DNA from 3 places in the Amycolatopsis sp. NPDC059235 genome. Region 2 is predicted to be linked to each of the others. Evidence: riboswitches for the same ligand, from Rfam matches in the RefSeq annotation. Region 2 holds a riboswitch; each other region holds the start of a gene.
The links. A riboswitch is a leader RNA that binds a small molecule or an ion and turns the genes downstream of it on or off. The one in region 2 is predicted to bind thiamine pyrophosphate.
Positions count from the first base shown of each region.

Region 1: it holds a riboswitch for thiamine pyrophosphate, as region 2 does, so the genes downstream of both, thiC (phosphomethylpyrimidine synthase ThiC) here and ACFXI3_RS19285 (thiamine ABC transporter substrate binding subunit) in region 2, are expected to answer to the same signal.
Region 3: it holds a riboswitch for thiamine pyrophosphate, as region 2 does, so the genes downstream of both, thiO (glycine oxidase ThiO) here and ACFXI3_RS19285 (thiamine ABC transporter substrate binding subunit) in region 2, are expected to answer to the same signal.

Region 1 is NZ_JBHZAG010000013.1:9,381-14,341, reverse strand. It holds gene ACFXI3_RS11730 (phosphatidylinositol-specific phospholipase C domain-containing protein) at 1-518, shown strand, start outside; gene ACFXI3_RS11725 (hypothetical protein) at 515-718, opposite strand; gene thiD (bifunctional hydroxymethylpyrimidine kinase/phosphomethylpyrimidine kinase) at 735-1,559, opposite strand; gene thiC (phosphomethylpyrimidine synthase ThiC) at 1,556-3,199, opposite strand; TPP riboswitch at 3,193-3,325, opposite strand; gene ACFXI3_RS11710 (peptide deformylase) at 3,463-4,029, opposite strand; gene ACFXI3_RS11705 (DUF3263 domain-containing protein) at 4,169-4,477, shown strand; gene ACFXI3_RS11700 (LytR C-terminal domain-containing protein) at 4,474-4,961, shown strand, end outside.
Region 2 is NZ_JBHZAG010000026.1:74,824-79,784, reverse strand. It holds gene ACFXI3_RS19295 (ABC transporter ATP-binding protein) at 1-253, opposite strand, end outside; gene ACFXI3_RS19290 (ABC transporter permease) at 253-1,890, opposite strand; gene ACFXI3_RS19285 (thiamine ABC transporter substrate binding subunit) at 1,866-2,933, opposite strand; TPP riboswitch at 2,965-3,076, opposite strand; gene ACFXI3_RS19280 (4a-hydroxytetrahydrobiopterin dehydratase) at 3,101-3,391, shown strand; gene ACFXI3_RS19275 (GlxA family transcriptional regulator) at 3,818-4,795, opposite strand; gene ACFXI3_RS19270 (cysteine hydrolase family protein) at 4,900-4,961, shown strand, end outside.
Region 3 is NZ_JBHZAG010000013.1:18,304-23,264, reverse strand. It holds gene ACFXI3_RS11785 (SDR family NAD(P)-dependent oxidoreductase) at 1-368, shown strand, start outside; gene ACFXI3_RS11780 (threonine/serine dehydratase) at 475-1,419, opposite strand; gene ACFXI3_RS11775 (hypothetical protein) at 1,573-2,376, shown strand; gene thiE (thiamine phosphate synthase) at 2,456-3,121, opposite strand; TPP riboswitch at 3,152-3,257, shown strand; gene thiO (glycine oxidase ThiO) at 3,254-4,342, shown strand; gene thiS (sulfur carrier protein ThiS) at 4,342-4,542, shown strand; gene ACFXI3_RS11755 (thiazole synthase) at 4,545-4,961, shown strand, end outside.

The sequences.
Region 1 (4,961 bases), on a different contig from region 2:
GCACCCACGCCACGCTCGACGAAGCGTCCAAAGCGGACAATTGGCCAACGCTGGACGCGTTGCGGGGCAAGGTGCTCACCGAGATCATCCCGGGCACGGTCGAAGAGGGAAACCCGACCGACACGCTGCACACCGACGTCGAGTACGCCGGCTATCTGCTGGACCAGAAGGCAGCCGGAAAGCTGAATTCGGTGCAGATTTTCCCGACCGTGCACGGTGCCGCGGGCGGCGATCCGCGCGACAAATACTCCGCGGAGCAGAAACCGTGGTTTGTCGTTTTCGACGGGGACGCCAGCGAATGGCTCGCGAAGGCCGGAATGTCCTGGTACGACGAAAACCACTACTACGTGGTCATGACGGACGGGCAGAACGTCGCGCCCGCGATCGACGACCACAACCCGACCGTCGACCAGGCGACTCAGCGCGTGGCGGAGCTGGCCAAGCAGCACGCCTCCGTGGTGACGTCCGACTGGACCGGCCTCACGACCGTGCTGCCGACGGTGGATTCGCGCGGCTAGAACCGAGGCGGTGGTTTCAGCACGGACATCCGGTATTGGTACACCGCTTGCGCTTCGGCGATCCCCGGCCGCGGCGTGACGCCCGATTTGCGGATCGTTTTGACCGCCGAAGCGGTGCGATGTTCGGTGACCAGGCCGTCGACCTCGTGCTGCACCTCAAGGGGCAGCCTCGCCCACAACGCTTCCGGTGTCTCGCTCATCCGGCCAGTGTCGCATTCACTGCGGGTTCGCGAGCCGCCAGAACGGGGAAACCGGGCCGACTCCCGCACCCAGCGGATACGCCTCCAGGACGCAGCGTTCGATGAACCGCTTCGCCTCCGCGACCGCGGTGGGCACGTCCGCGCCCTTCGCGAGCGACGAGGTGATCGCCGACGCCATGGTGTCGCCGCCGCCGTGGGTGTTTTCCGTGTCGATGCGCGGGCCGCTCAACTCGATTACCGCTGAGCCGTCGGTGAGCAGATCGACGCAATCGGCGGCGTCGTAAAGGTGCCCGCCCTTGACCAGAACCCACTGGGAACCGAACTCCAGCAACGCTTCCGCGGCTGTGTGTTGGCTCTTTGTGTCGGTAACGCTGACGCCGGTCAGCAGCCGGACCTCGTCGAGGTTCGGCGTGATGAGCGTGGCGCGCGGGAACAATTCGGTCCGGATCGCTTCCAGTGCTTCTTCGCGCAGCAGAGCGTGGCCGGTCATCGACGCGGCCACCGGGTCGACTACGAACGGAGTGCCCGTGGTGCGTCCGATGTGGACTTCGTCGAGCGTTTTCGCCACCGCCTGAATGATTTCCGCGGTGGCGAGCATGCCGGTCTTCGCCGCGTTGACGCCCATGTCCTCGGCGACCGCTTTGATCTGCGCGGTGACGACGTCGACGGGGATCTCGGAGAACCCTTGCACGCCAAGCGAATTCTGCACGGTGACCGCGGTGAGCGCGACCAGCCCGTGCACGCCGTTGGCGAAGAACGTGCGCAGGTCCGCCTGCACGCCCGCACCACCGCCGGAATCGGATCCGGCGATGGTGAGGGCGGTGCGTGGGGTGACTGTCACTGGTTGACCACGGGCAGGTAGACCTTGTTGCCCTGCTCGGAAAACTCCGCGGACTTCTCGGCCATGCCCGCCTCGATCGCCTCCACAGAGGACAGACCGTGCTCCTCGGCGTACTTGCGCACGTCCTGGGTGATCCGCATCGAGCAGAACTTCGGCCCGCACATCGAGCAGAAGTGCGCGGTCTTGGCCGGTTCGGCGGGCAGCGTCTCGTCGTGGAAAGCCCGCGCGGTGTCCGGGTCGAGCGACAGGTTGAACTGGTCGTTCCACCGGAATTCGAAGCGGGCCTTGGACAATTCGTCGTCCCAGTCCTGCGCGTACTGGTGGCCCTTGGCGAGGTCGGCGGCGTGCGCGGCGATCTTGTAGGTGATCACGCCGGTCTTGACGTCGTCGCGGTTGGGCAGGCCGAGGTGCTCCTTCGGCGTGACGTAGCACAGCATCGCCGTGCCGTACCAGCCGATCTGCGCCGCACCGATCGCCGAGGTGATGTGGTCGTACGCCGGCGCGATGTCCGTGGCGAGCGGGCCGAGCGTGTAGAACGGGGCCTCGCCGGTGAGCTTTTCCTCCAGCTCGACGTTTTCCTTGATCTTGTGCATCGGCACGTGGCCGGGGCCTTCGATCATCACCTGCACGTCGTGCTCGCGCGCGATGTGCGTCAGCTCGCCGAGGGTCTCCAGTTCGGCGAACTGGGCGCGGTCGTTGGCGTCCGCGATCGAGCCCGGACGGAGGCCGTCGCCGAGGGAGAACGTGACGTCGTACTCGCGCAGGATCTCGCACAGCTCGGAGAAATGCGTGTACAGGAAGGATTCCTGGTGGTGCGCGAGGCACCAGGCGGCCATGATCGACCCGCCGCGGCTGACGATGCCGGTGACCCGGCGCGCGGTCAGCGGGATGTAGCGCAGCAGCACGCCGGCGTGCACCGTGACGTAGTCGACGCCCTGCTCGCACTGCTCGACGATGGTGTCGCGGTAGATCTCCCAGGTGAGCTTTTCCGGCTCCCCGTTGACCTTTTCCAGCGCCTGATAGATCGGCACGGTGCCGACCGGGACCGGCGAGTTGCGCACGATCCACTCGCGGGTCTCGTGAATCCGCTTGCCGGTGGAGAGGTCCATGATCGTGTCGGCTCCCCAGCGGGTGGCCCACACCATCTTGTCGACCTCTTCCTCCACAGAGGACCAGACGGCCGAATTTCCCATGTTGGCGTTGATCTTCACCAGGAAGTTCTTGCCGATGATCATCGGCTCGGTCTCCGGGTGCTTGCGGTTGGCCGGAATCACCGCGCGCCCGCGGGCGACCTCGTCCCGCACGAACTCCGGAGTACAGCGTTCGCGCGCGGCGATGAACTCCATTTCCCGGGTGATCACCCCGGCTTTCGCCCAGCCGAGCTGGGTGTTGTGCTCCCGCCCGTCGGCCCAGCCGGACCGCAGCGGGTGTAGTCCATTGTGGACATCGATGTTCGCGTCCGGATCGGTATAGGGCCCGGACGTGTCGTACACGTCGAAGTGCTCCCCGTTCGACAGGTCGATCCGCCGCGCCGGAACCCGCAGTCCGGATTCGGTGCGGTGATAGACCTTGTGCGAGCCGGTGATCGGCCCGGTGGTGACGGACGGGGCGATGGCACCCTGGTTTTCCAGCGTCGTCAACGACGTTCACTCCCTACGCCGGCATTACCCGGTCAGGTTCATGCGGTCGGTGACGCCGGGTGTCCGCGAGATGGACACCAGCCACCCTCTCAGCCCGCCAAGGCGCGAGCTCCCGCGTTGCATTCGGTTGAGGTTGCTCTTGCGACGATGCCATGGCGCCTCGGTCGGACACAACCCCGCCGCTCGTCTGGCCGAAGGACAACGAAGGCCTCCCCGGGAAAATCCAGGGAGGCCTTCGGGAAAATCGGGAGACGCGGAGCGGGTCAGGCGTCGGCGGGTTCTTTCGGCGGCAGCCAGGTCAGGCCGGGCACACCCCACTTGTTTTTCTTCAGCATCTTCTTCGCCGCGCGCGCGTGGCGGCCGACTAGACGGTCCAGATAGATAAACCCGTCGAGGTGATCGGTCTCATGCTGCAGGCAGCGCGCGAAGTAACCGGTGCCCTCGACCTCGATCGGATTTCCCTCGACGTCGAAGCCGGTCACCTTCGCCCACGTGGCGCGTCCGGTCGGGTACGACTCGCCGGGGGCGGAGAGGCAGCCCTCCCAGTCGTCGTCCGGGTCCGGCATGGTCTCCGGGATCTCCGACGTCTCGAGCTTCGGGTTGACCACCACGCCCTTGTGCTCGACGCCCTCGTCGTCCGGGCAGTCGTATACGAACACCCGGAGGTCGAGCCCGATCTGGTTGGCCGCGAGGCCCACGCCCTCGGCCGCGTACATGGTCTCGAACATGTCCTCGACGAGGGTGGCCAGCTTGTCGTCGAACTCGGTGATCTCGCGCGTGGGCTGGTGCAGCACAGGTTCGCCGGCGATGCAGATGGGGTGGACGGTCACGGACGCCGAGTTTAGTCGGACCCTTCTGGTACACCTGGATCGGACCGTGACGCGCCGTGTCGGATGCCCATGTCGAGCATGGGTTCCGTGGTTCAATGACGCCCGCGGAAGGACTGCCGACACCGATTGCGAGGACCGCATGGACGCCGCGGAGTCGATGGCTGGAAACCAGCCGTCGCCGCCGGAGAATGTCGGTGGCCTGACCGAACGCGAACTGGACATTCTCGCGTTCGAGCGGCAGTGGTGGCGCCACGCCGGGGCGAAGGAGAACGCCATCCGGGAGCGCTTCGGACTGTCCTCCACCCGTTACTACCAGTTGCTGAACACGCTGCTGGCCAAGCCGGAGGCCGTCGCGGCCGATCCGATGCTGGTCAAGCGGCTGCGCAAAACGCGCGCCGCCCGTCAGCGCAAACGCGGGGCCCGGCGGTTGGGGATCGAGCTGTCATGAGCGTCTTCTCGGGACTGTCCCGGCCGTTGAAGGCCGCGGGAGTCGCGCTGATCGGGATCGCGGTGGTCGCGGCCGTCATCGGCGGCGTCACCGTGCTCAACACGAGCGGCGACCAGAACGCCGGACCGAGCACGTCCGGCGAACCCACCGCACCCGGCGGATCGTCGTCCGCGCCGGAGCAGTCGTCCTCGGCCGCACCCAGTTCCGCGCCGCCGTCGTCGCCCTCCTCGTCGGCCCCGGCCTCGTCGTCCGCCGCGTCGTCGGCTCCGGCGTCGGGCCAGCCCGGACAGCCCGGCGGCCAGCCGGGCCAGCAGCCAGGACAGCCGGGCCAGGCGGGCCCGGACCAGCAGGCGTCGAACAAGTGGGTCACCCTGCGCGTCTACAACAACTCGCTGGTCAAGCACCTCGCCGAACAGGCCGCCGCCGACTTCCGCAATTCGGGCTGGAACGTCGCCGAGGTCGGCAACTACGCGCAGGGCAACAT
Region 2 (4,961 bases):
GCTGTCCGTCCTGGAACACCAGACCGAATTCGCGCTTGTGCACCGGCACCGCGGCGAGATCAGTGCCGTCCCAGGAAACCGAACCGGACGACACCGGCTCCAGCCCGGTGATCGCGCGCAGCAACGTCGACTTGCCCGAACCGGACGGGCCCAGCAACGCGAGCACCTCGCCGTCGGCGATGTCCAGCTTCGCGTCGCGGACCGCGGCGAACGATCCATAGTGGACAGTCAAATCCCGTACCGTGAGCGCCATCAGAACTCCCCGACTGTGCTGGCGCCGCGGACCGAGCCGAACCGGTCGATCAGCGCCACCGCCACCACAGTCACCACCATGAGCAGGGCGCACGCGGCGTACGCCATTTGGTTGTTCAACTCCCCCGGCCTGCTGATCAGCGTCGCGACGGCCACCGGGAGCGTCGGCGCGTCCGGCCGGGCGAGGAAGCTGGTCGCGCCGAACTCGCCGAGCGCGACGACGTACCCGAAGCCCGCCGCGGCCACCACCGACCGCGCGACCAGCGGAAAGTCGATCTCCCGCCACACCCGCGCCGGGCTCGCGCCGAGCGTCGCGGCGGCCTGGCGCAGCCGGACGTCCACCGCGCGCAGCACCGGCAGGATCATCCGCACCACCAGCGGCATGATCACCAGCGCTTGAGCGAACGGCACGAGCAGCGGCGACGTGCGGAGGTCGCCGGGCAACGCGTCGAGCGTCACGAGATAACCGAAGCCGACGGTCACCGCGGACACGCCCAACGGCAGCATCAACGCGACGTCCATGGTCTCGCCCATCCCGCGCGCGAGCCCTCCCGGCGAACGGCGGAGCGCCACCAGCACCACACTCGCGATCAGACCGACAGCCATCGCCAGCAGCGTCGCATCAGTGGCCGCGGCGAGCGAGTTCTGCGCCGCGATCCAGCCGGACACCTGCAGCGCGCCGTTCTGCCCCAAGGTGTTCAGCGCGCGGTATCCGGCGAGGCTCCATCCGTCTGAAGTGGACACCGACTCAAGGAGCAACGAGACAATCGGCGTCAGCAACAGGCCGAGCACCACGACCGCGGCACCGACCGTCCACCACTCCCCGCCTCGGGGCCGGCGCGCGGTGACCTGAGCGGACCGCAGCTTCACCGCGTTCTCCCGCTTCCGACGCGCCATCGCCCCCAGCACCAGCGCAGCGACGACGGCCGCGAACTGGATCAACGACAACGCAGCCGCACCGGAGAGGTCGAGCAGGTCGACTGTCCGGAGGTAAATCTCGGTCTCGAGCGTCCGGTAGCTACCGCCGCCGAGGATCAGCACCACACCGAAGCTGGTGGCGCAGAACAGAAACACCACTGCGGCAGCCGACGCGATGGCCGGGCCGAGCGCGGGCAACGTCACCGACCGGAACGCCCGCCACGGCGAGGCACCGAGCGCCCGCGCGGCCTCGGTCGCTCGCGGATCGAGATGCGCCCACAGCCCGGCGACCGTGCGCGCGACGACCGCGACGTTGAAGAAGGCGTTGGCCAGCACCAGCGGCAGCACGCCGCCGTCCGGCCAGATCGCCCGGAAAGCCAGCCCGACGACAACCGTCGGCAGCACGAACGGAACCAGCACGATCGTCCGCGCCAATCCGACGCCGGGCAGCCGGACACGCGCGAGCAGGTACGCCACCGGCAGCCCGGCGAGCACCGCGACCACCGTCGACGCGGCCGCGCTGGCCAGCGTGAACCCTGCGAGCCGCCACGTCTGCGGGTCGCCGAGCACAGTGTCGACGCCGCCCGCGGAAAACCCCCGGCCCACGATCGCGACGACCGGCCAGGCGAAGAACACCACCAGGAACGCGACCGGCAGCAAGCCGAGCAGCGTGAGCCCGATGGTGCGCGCGGGGATCACGCGCCCATGAGCGAGCGCCATTCCCCGATCCACTTCTCCCGGCCAGCCTGCACCTTGTCCGCGGGCATGGTGGCCGGCGTCTGCGGCTGCGGCGCCGCGGTGGCCCAGCCCGCGGGCAGTTCGACGCCCTGGCGCGCGGGGTAGACGTACATGTTGGCCGCGACCGTCGTCTGGAACTGCTGCGACAGCAGGAAGTCGACGACCTTCTGGGCCTGCGGGATCTGCTTGCCGTTGGTGAGCACGCCCGCGTACTCGACCTGGCGGAAGCAGGTGTCGAGCAGCGCCTTGGTGCGCGGCTTGCCGTCCTCGCCGACCTCAGCGGCCGGCGACGAGGCGTAGGACACGACGATCGGCCGCGGGCCCTTGCCCGACGAGCCGGAGAAGTCCTTGGTGTAGGCCTCCTCCCAGCCGCTGACCGTCTTGAGGCCGTTGTCCTTCAGCTTCTGCCAGTAGCCCTTCCAGCCGTCCTCGCCGTACTTCGCGACCGTGCCGAGCAGGAAGGCCAGCCCCGGCGACGCGGTGGCCGGGCTCTCGGCGACGGTGAGGTCCTTGTACTTGGGGTCGGCGAGGTCGTCGTACGTCTTCGGCTCTGGGAGGCCCTTGCTCGCGAAGTAGGCCGGGTCGATGTTGACGCAGACGTCGCCGAGGTCGACCGCCGCTAGCCGGTGCTGCGGGTCGACGGAGTAACGCTGCGGGCCGCGGTCGGCCTCCGGGCTGGTGTAGGGCTGGAAGACGCCCTCGCTGAGAGCGCGCGAGGCGAAGGTGTTGTCGACGCCGTACGCGACGTCGCCGATCGGGCTGCCCTTGGTGAGCACGAGCTTGTTCGTGAGCGCGCCGGCGTCGCCGGACTTGAGGATCTTGAGCTTGATCCCGGACTGGCGCTGGAAGGCGTCGAGCACGTCCTGCGGGGCGGCGAACGAATCGTGCGTGACCAGCGTGACGGTCGGCGTCTGCTGGTCAGAGCTCGCGGACGACCCGCCGGAGTCGCCGCTGGAGAGCGAGCAGGCGCTGGCGAGCACCGAGACTCCTGCGAGGCAGGCCACCGTGCGGACGGTCCGCGACATCATTCTTCCCCTCCTGCACTGCGCCGGATGAGGGAGAGCGATACGGCCTCCCTACGCCGGCATGATCCGGATCCAGGTGCGAACGGTCGCGGGTGCGAGGCCCGCCTCTCAGCCCGGCGTACCGGACTCCCGTGGCAATGCCGCAGCGTAGCCGACACCATGGAGTGATGACTCAGCTATTGAACGACTCGGCAGTGGAGCAGGCCCTCGGCACCGTCCCGAAGTGGCAGCGCGAGGACGACAACATCGTGCGGACCGCCGAACTCCCGTCCTTCCCGGCGGCGATCGAGGTGGTGGACCGGGTGGCCGTGCTCGCCGAGGAGGCCGACCACCATCCCGACATCGACATCCGCTGGCGCACGCTGACCTTCCGCCTCAGCACCCACTACCTGGGCGGCCTGACCGAACGCGATTTCGCACTCGCCAAGCAGATCGACGAGGTGCTGGCGGCCCGCTGACCAGGTGTGACGTCCGCAACCCTGGCATAACGACCGGCCCCCTCGCGCGTCTCCCGGACAGACGCGACGGAAGGAGCCGGGATGGTCCAGGCACTCGTGGTAGGGATGGGTTCGTTCGGCCTGATGGTGGCCGCCGCGGGCGGGGTGCTGTGGCACACCGCGCGCAATCGCCGTGACCTTGATCACAAGCGGTAACAGTGAGCTAGATCAAGGCGCTATCCCAGCGGTAATCATCGGCACTCGCCCCGCTAGGACCCGCCATGAACAGCACCTCCGTCCAGCTCACCGCCGCACAGCGCACGTGGGTCGCGGTGTTTTCGACCGCTGTCGTCCTGTTGTCGATGGTGGTGCTCGGCCTGCTCGGCTGAGCACCCGCATCCCGGTCGGCCCTTCGGGGCCTGTTCCGGCTGGGGAAATGTTCTGCCGCTAACTGATCCGGAACCGCTCCCGGTACTCGTTGGGCGTCGTATTCAAGGTCCGCCGAAAAGACCGGTTCAGCGTAGAAACCGTACCGAATCCGCAAGCCCCGGCGATCCGTGACAGCGTTTCGTCAGTCGTCTCCAGCCGATGCCGCGCCGCCTCGACTCGCGCGTGCTCGACGTACGCGGCGGGCGTCATCCCCAATTCTGCCTTGAACACTCGGGTGATCTGCCGGTCCGTCACGTGGGCATGCGCGGCGAGGTCAGAGACCGTCAGCGGATCCGCCAGATGCGCGGCGATGTGCTGCCGCAACTCATCCACGCGCCGAGTCGCGGACGCGGGTTCCAACGACACGCTGAACTGGCTCTGCCCACCCGGCCGCCGCAAGAACATCACCAGCTGCCGAGCTACCCGCGAGGCCAGCTCCGGACCGAAATCGTCGGCCACCAGCGCGAGTGCGAGATCGAGGCAAGCACTCAACCCCGCCCCGGTCCACACGCTGCCGTCGCGAATAAAGATCGGATCCGCGTCGACGGTCACTTCCGGATGCTCCGCGGCCAGCTGCCGAGCGGTCGACCAGTGCGTGGTGGCGCGTTTGCCGTCGAGCAGCCCCGCCGCCGCGAGGATGTGCGCTCCGACGCAGACTGACGCGACCCGGCGCGTCTGCCCCGCCAGCCGGCGCACCTCCTCGACCACTGCCGGGTCGCAGCGCGCGACGATCTCCCCGTTCTCCCCGGCCGTCACCGCCCCCGGCACGATCAGGGTGTCGATCGCCTTCCCGGACAACTCCGCGAACGTCACGTCGGGCAAAACACGCACCCCGGCCGAGGTGGTCACCGGGTCCGTCGTCCTCGCCGCGAGCACCACCCGGTAGCCCGTCGGCTGGTCCATTTCCCGCTGCAGCAAGGAAAACACCTCAGCGGGCCCGGTCACGTCGAGCAGGTCGATCCGATCGAACAGGACGACGACCGGCAGTCTCTTCATCGCATCCTCTCATGTCGGTTTCTGCGTCTTGCATGTCATTGCCGACATCCGCTGCCGAGTCTAGCGTCGATCGTGCGAACCAGAAACGAGAGGAAACCCCCACCATGGCAAGGAAAACGCTGCGGGAGCTGAACGGTCTCGACCAGACCCCGGCGACGCTGGCCGA
Region 3 (4,961 bases), on a different contig from region 2:
CCAACGCGCTGAGCCCGATGCGCGTCGTCGAGACCCTGCAGGACCTGGTCCCCGCGACCGGCACGATCGGGGTGATGTCGTCAGGCCAGGGCAGCGTCGCCGACAACACCAATGGCGGCTTCGAGGTCTACCGGGCGAGCAAGTCCGCGTTGAACCAGCTCATGCGCAGCTTCGCCGCCCGGCACGCCGACGACCCGCGCACGCTGCTGCTCCTGGCGCCCGGCTGGGTGAAGACGGACCTGGGCGGGCCGGGTGCGCGGCTGACTGTCGACGAGAGCATCCCCGGCGTCGCCGACACGATCGAGGCTTGGACGGGCAAGGGCGGGCTGCACTACCTGGACCGCCAGGGTCAGACCGTCAACTGGTGACCGGCGCAGTCCCGTTAATCGCCCCAATGCCACTTTGGGTGCGCTGGACGCACCGAACGCCACTTTGGGTGCGTCAGATGCACCCAATGTGGCATTGGGGCGCGGTCTAGGCGAGCAGCTCGGCCAGCATCGCCGGATCGATGTTCCCGCCGGAGACGACCGCGACGGTGCGTCCGTCGGGGAGCTCGTCCGCGTGGTGCAGGTACGCGGCCGGGGCGGTGGCCCCGCTTGGCTCGGCGACCAGGCGGCCTTGCCGGGCCAGGGCGCGGACAGTGTCGCGGATTTCGTCCTCGGTCACGGTGATCACGCCGTCCAGGACGTGCCGCAGGTGCGCGAACGTGAGCTCGGACGGTTGCGCGCGCAGGCCGTCGGCGATGGTGCGGGCGCGTTCGGCGATGGGCCAGTCCACGATCTCGCCCGCGGCGAGACTGGCCGCGGTGTCGCCGGCCAGTTCCGGCTCGACGCCGTAAACCTTCGCGTTCGGGCACTTCGCCTTGATCGCGGTGCCGACCCCGGAGGCGAAGCCGCCGCCGCTGACCGGCACCAGCACGGTCTCGACGTCCGGCAGGTCTTCCGCGATCTCGAGGCCGACGGTGCCTTGCCCGGCGATGATGTCCGGGTGGTCGAACGGCGGGATCAGCGTGAGACCGCGTTCCTTGGCGAGCGCGAGCGCCGCCGATTCCCGTTCCGCGATCGGCACTTCGCGGACTTCCGCACCCCAGCGAAGAGTGGCTTCGACCTTCAGCCGCGGAGTCACGTCCGGCACCACGATCACCGCGGGAATCCCGAATTCGCGCGCGGCGTAGGCGACTGCTTGCGCATGGTTGCCGCTCGAATACGCGACCACGCCGCGTTTCCGTTCGGTGTCGGTGAGTGCGGCGATCGCGTTGTACGCGCCGCGGATCTTGAACGCGCCGATCGGTTGCAGGCTCTCGGGTTTCACCCAGAATTCGCCGGGAACCCAGAGCTGGCGCAGCAGCGGGGTGTGCACCGCGGTGCCCTTCACCCGCTCGGCCGCGGCTTCGATGTCGGAGATCGTCACGAGGTGCATGAGGCGAGTATGTCAGGAAAGTGTGAGCTTTAGTCTATCCATTTTGGACAGTCAACGTGGCGTCCCTCACGCCGGGGCAACGAAGGGAGCGTCTCAGGCGACTTAACCGTTGAAGAAACAGGGACAACGACCGGGAACGATCAGATCGGAATCATGAGCGAGGAGCAGAAGGAAACCGCGGAGGACAAGAAGAAACTCCGGACGACCTCGGTGCTCGCCGCGGCGCTGGCGGCGGTCACCGCCGCGTTGCTGGGTTCGACGCTGGGGGTCGCGGGGACAGTCATCGGCGCCGGAGTGGCCAGCGTGGTCAGCACGGTCGGCGGTGAGTTGTACCTGCGTTCTCTGCAGAAGACTCGTGATGCCGCGCGGAAGGCCATGGAAACGGCTGGGCGGCGCAGTCGCGGCGCGATCGCCCCGGTGCGGGTGCCGGTTGACGACGTGGCGTCGGCGAATCCTGGCGAGGCGCCGACGGTGTACCTGCCCGCCGATTTGGCGAATATGCCTACGGTTCGGTTGTCCGAGCTGAAGCCGACTGAACCGGAGAAGTCCGACAGCCTGGGCGAGAAGCTGCGCAAGATGCGGTGGCCGTTGATCATCGCTTCTAGCGTGGTGGCGTTCGTCGTCGCGTTGGTTGTCTTGCTCGGTCTGGATTGGACGACCAAGGGGAGTGTGTCCACCGGGTTGATTCCCCGGCAGCCGGATACCAGCCAGCAGCGGGACGATCATCCGGACAACACGCCGAGCACCGCACCGCAGACACCCCCGCCCGGTGAGTCGAAGCAGAACAACCCGACGTCCACTCCGACCACGACGCCGAGCGCTCCGCCGTCCTCCCAGCAGCCGACGCAGCAGACGCGCCCGCCGTCCACGTCCTCGAACCCGCCCACGAGTTCACAGGCCCCCGCGACCAGCCAGACGCCGACCGCCCCCGCAGTCCCGTCAAACGCGGGCGAGTAACTCCCCGCGGCGGTCCGTGAGGGGAACCTTCACAGACTCTGAGTCCCTCAGGGTTCCCCTCACGGCCCACCTGAGTCCGTTACGAAAGCCGGGCCTTCAGCCCCTCCGCGGCGGCCTTCGGATCCGCCGCCTCGGTGATCGCCCGGACGACGACAACCCGGGAAGCCCCCGCGTCCAGCACCTCCGGCAACCGGGCCTCGTCGATCCCGCCGATCGCGAACCAAGGCCGCTCCGTCCCGAGAGCCGCGGTAGACCGGACCAAGCCCAGCCCCGGCGCGAACCGGCCGGGTTTCGTCGGGGTGGGCCAGCACGGGCCGGTGCAGAAGTAGTCCACGCCGGTCTCCGCCGCCGCAGCCGCGGCCTGCTCCTCCGAATGGGTGGAACGGCCGATCACCACGTCGTCGCCCAGCACTCGCCGCGCCAGCGAGACCGGGATGTCGTCCTGCCCCAGATGCAACACATCCGCCCCCACCGCCAGTGCCACATCCGCTCGGTCGTTCACCGACAGCAGTGCGCCATGCCGTGCGCAGGCCTCCGCCAGCACTTCCAGCGCGGCGATCTCCTGCTTGGCCTCCAGCGGCGAGCCGCCAGTCTTGTCCCGCAGCTGCACGATGTCGACGCCACCGGCCAACGCGGCGTCCGCGAACTCGGCGAGGTCCCCACGCGAGGTGCGCGCGTCGGTGCACAAGTACAGCCGGGCGTCGGCGAGACGGGTGCGAATTTGGTCTCCGGTCAAGGCAGGCATGGCGGTGACGTTACCCGCGCGCTACGGTGTGGGAGTCCGCACGGGAGCCCGAGGCACGGGCTGAGAGGGAGCTGCCGCTCCGACCGTGGAACCTGATCCGGGTCATGCCGGCGCAGGGAGCGTGATTCCACTGTGAACACCAGCACCACAACCGTCACTGTCGTCGGCGGCGGCGTCATCGGGCTGTCCGCGGCCTGGCGCGCGGCCGCCCAGGGATGGCGCGTCACGGTCGTCGACCCGGATCCCGTGCGCGGCGGCGCGTCCTGGCTGGCCGGCGGGATGCTCGCCCCGGTCACCGAGGCGTGGCCGGGCGAGGAAGCCGTGCTCAGCCTGGGCGAAGCGTCGCTGCGACGCTGGCCAAGTTTCGCGCGGGAGTTAGCCGCCGAAGGGACCGATCCCGGGCTGGCCGAGCACGGCACGATCGTCGTCGGGTTCGACAGCGCCGACGCCGGGCACCTCGACATCCTCGCCGGGTACCTGCGTTCGCTCGGGCGCGACGTCGAGACGCTCACCGGGCGTGCGGCGAAGCGGCTCGCGCCAGGGCTTGGCGCGGTTCGCAGCGGCCTGCATGTGCCCGGCGATTTAGCCGTGGACAACCGGAAACTGCTCACAGCGCTGAGCGAAGCGGCTACGAAGCGTGGGGTCGAGTTCCGTCGGGAACGGCTCAAGAACCTCTCCGAAGTCTCCGGCCCGGTGATCCTTGCCGCCGGGGCGTGGACCGGCCAGCTGCATCCGTTGCTGGAGCACGCTGTACGTCCGCTGAAGGGCGAGATTCTGCGATTGCGTCCGCGTCGGGGCTGCCTGCCGCCTCCGCCGTACACGGTGCGCGCGATGGTCGAGGGACGGCCGATCTATCTGGTACCACGAGAAGACGGCGAACTGGTTCTTGGCGCGACGCAGTACGAAGCGGGTTTCGACCAAGCTGTCACCGCGCGCGGCGTACGTGAGCTACTGGAGAACGCGGAGCGGATTCTGCCCGGCATCACGGAGTACGAGCTGGTGGAAGTCGCCGCTGGACTGCGTGCCGCTAGCCGTGACGCTTTGCCGTACATCGGCGAAGTGAGCGAAGGCGTGTACGCGGCGACAGGACATCACCGCAACGGTTTGCTGATGGCACCCGCGACCGCGGACGCCGTGGTCGCGTGGCTGGCCGGCGAAGCCCCGTCGCCGGAGGTCGCCGCGGCGACGCCCGCCCGGCTGGTCGAGAAGGAGCGAGTCTGATGGAGATCAAGGTCAACGGCGAGTGGCGGGAGTTTCCCGACGACAGCACCGTTTCCGCGGTCCTGGACGCGCTGGGAGCGGAGCGCCGCGGCGTGGCCGTCGCGGTCAACGGCGAGGTCGTGCGGCGTGGCGAATGGGAAGAAGCGGTCGTGCCGAAGGGCGCGAACCTCGAAGTGCTGACCGCGGTTCAAGGAGGTTGAGCATGGACGACCTGATCATCGGCGAACACAAGCTGTCGTCGCGATTGATCATCGGCACCGGTGGCGCGGCGAATCTCGAGGTGCTGGAACGCGCGCTGGTCGCGTCGGGCACCCAGCTGACCACCGTGGCGATGCGCCGAGCCGACGCCGAGGGCGGCTCCGGAGTGCTGGAGCTGTTGCGGCGCTTGGACATCGAGCTGCTGCCCAACACCGCGGGCTGCCGGACGGCGGCCGAAGCCGTGCTCACCGCCCAGCTGGCCCGCGAGGCGCTGGAAACGAACCTGATCAAACTCGAGGTGCACGCCGACGACCGGACGCTGCTGCCCGATCCGCTGGAGACGCTCGAAGCCGCCGAACGCCTGGTGGCGGACGGATTCACGGTGTTCGCCTACACCAACGACGACCCGGTGCTCGCCCTC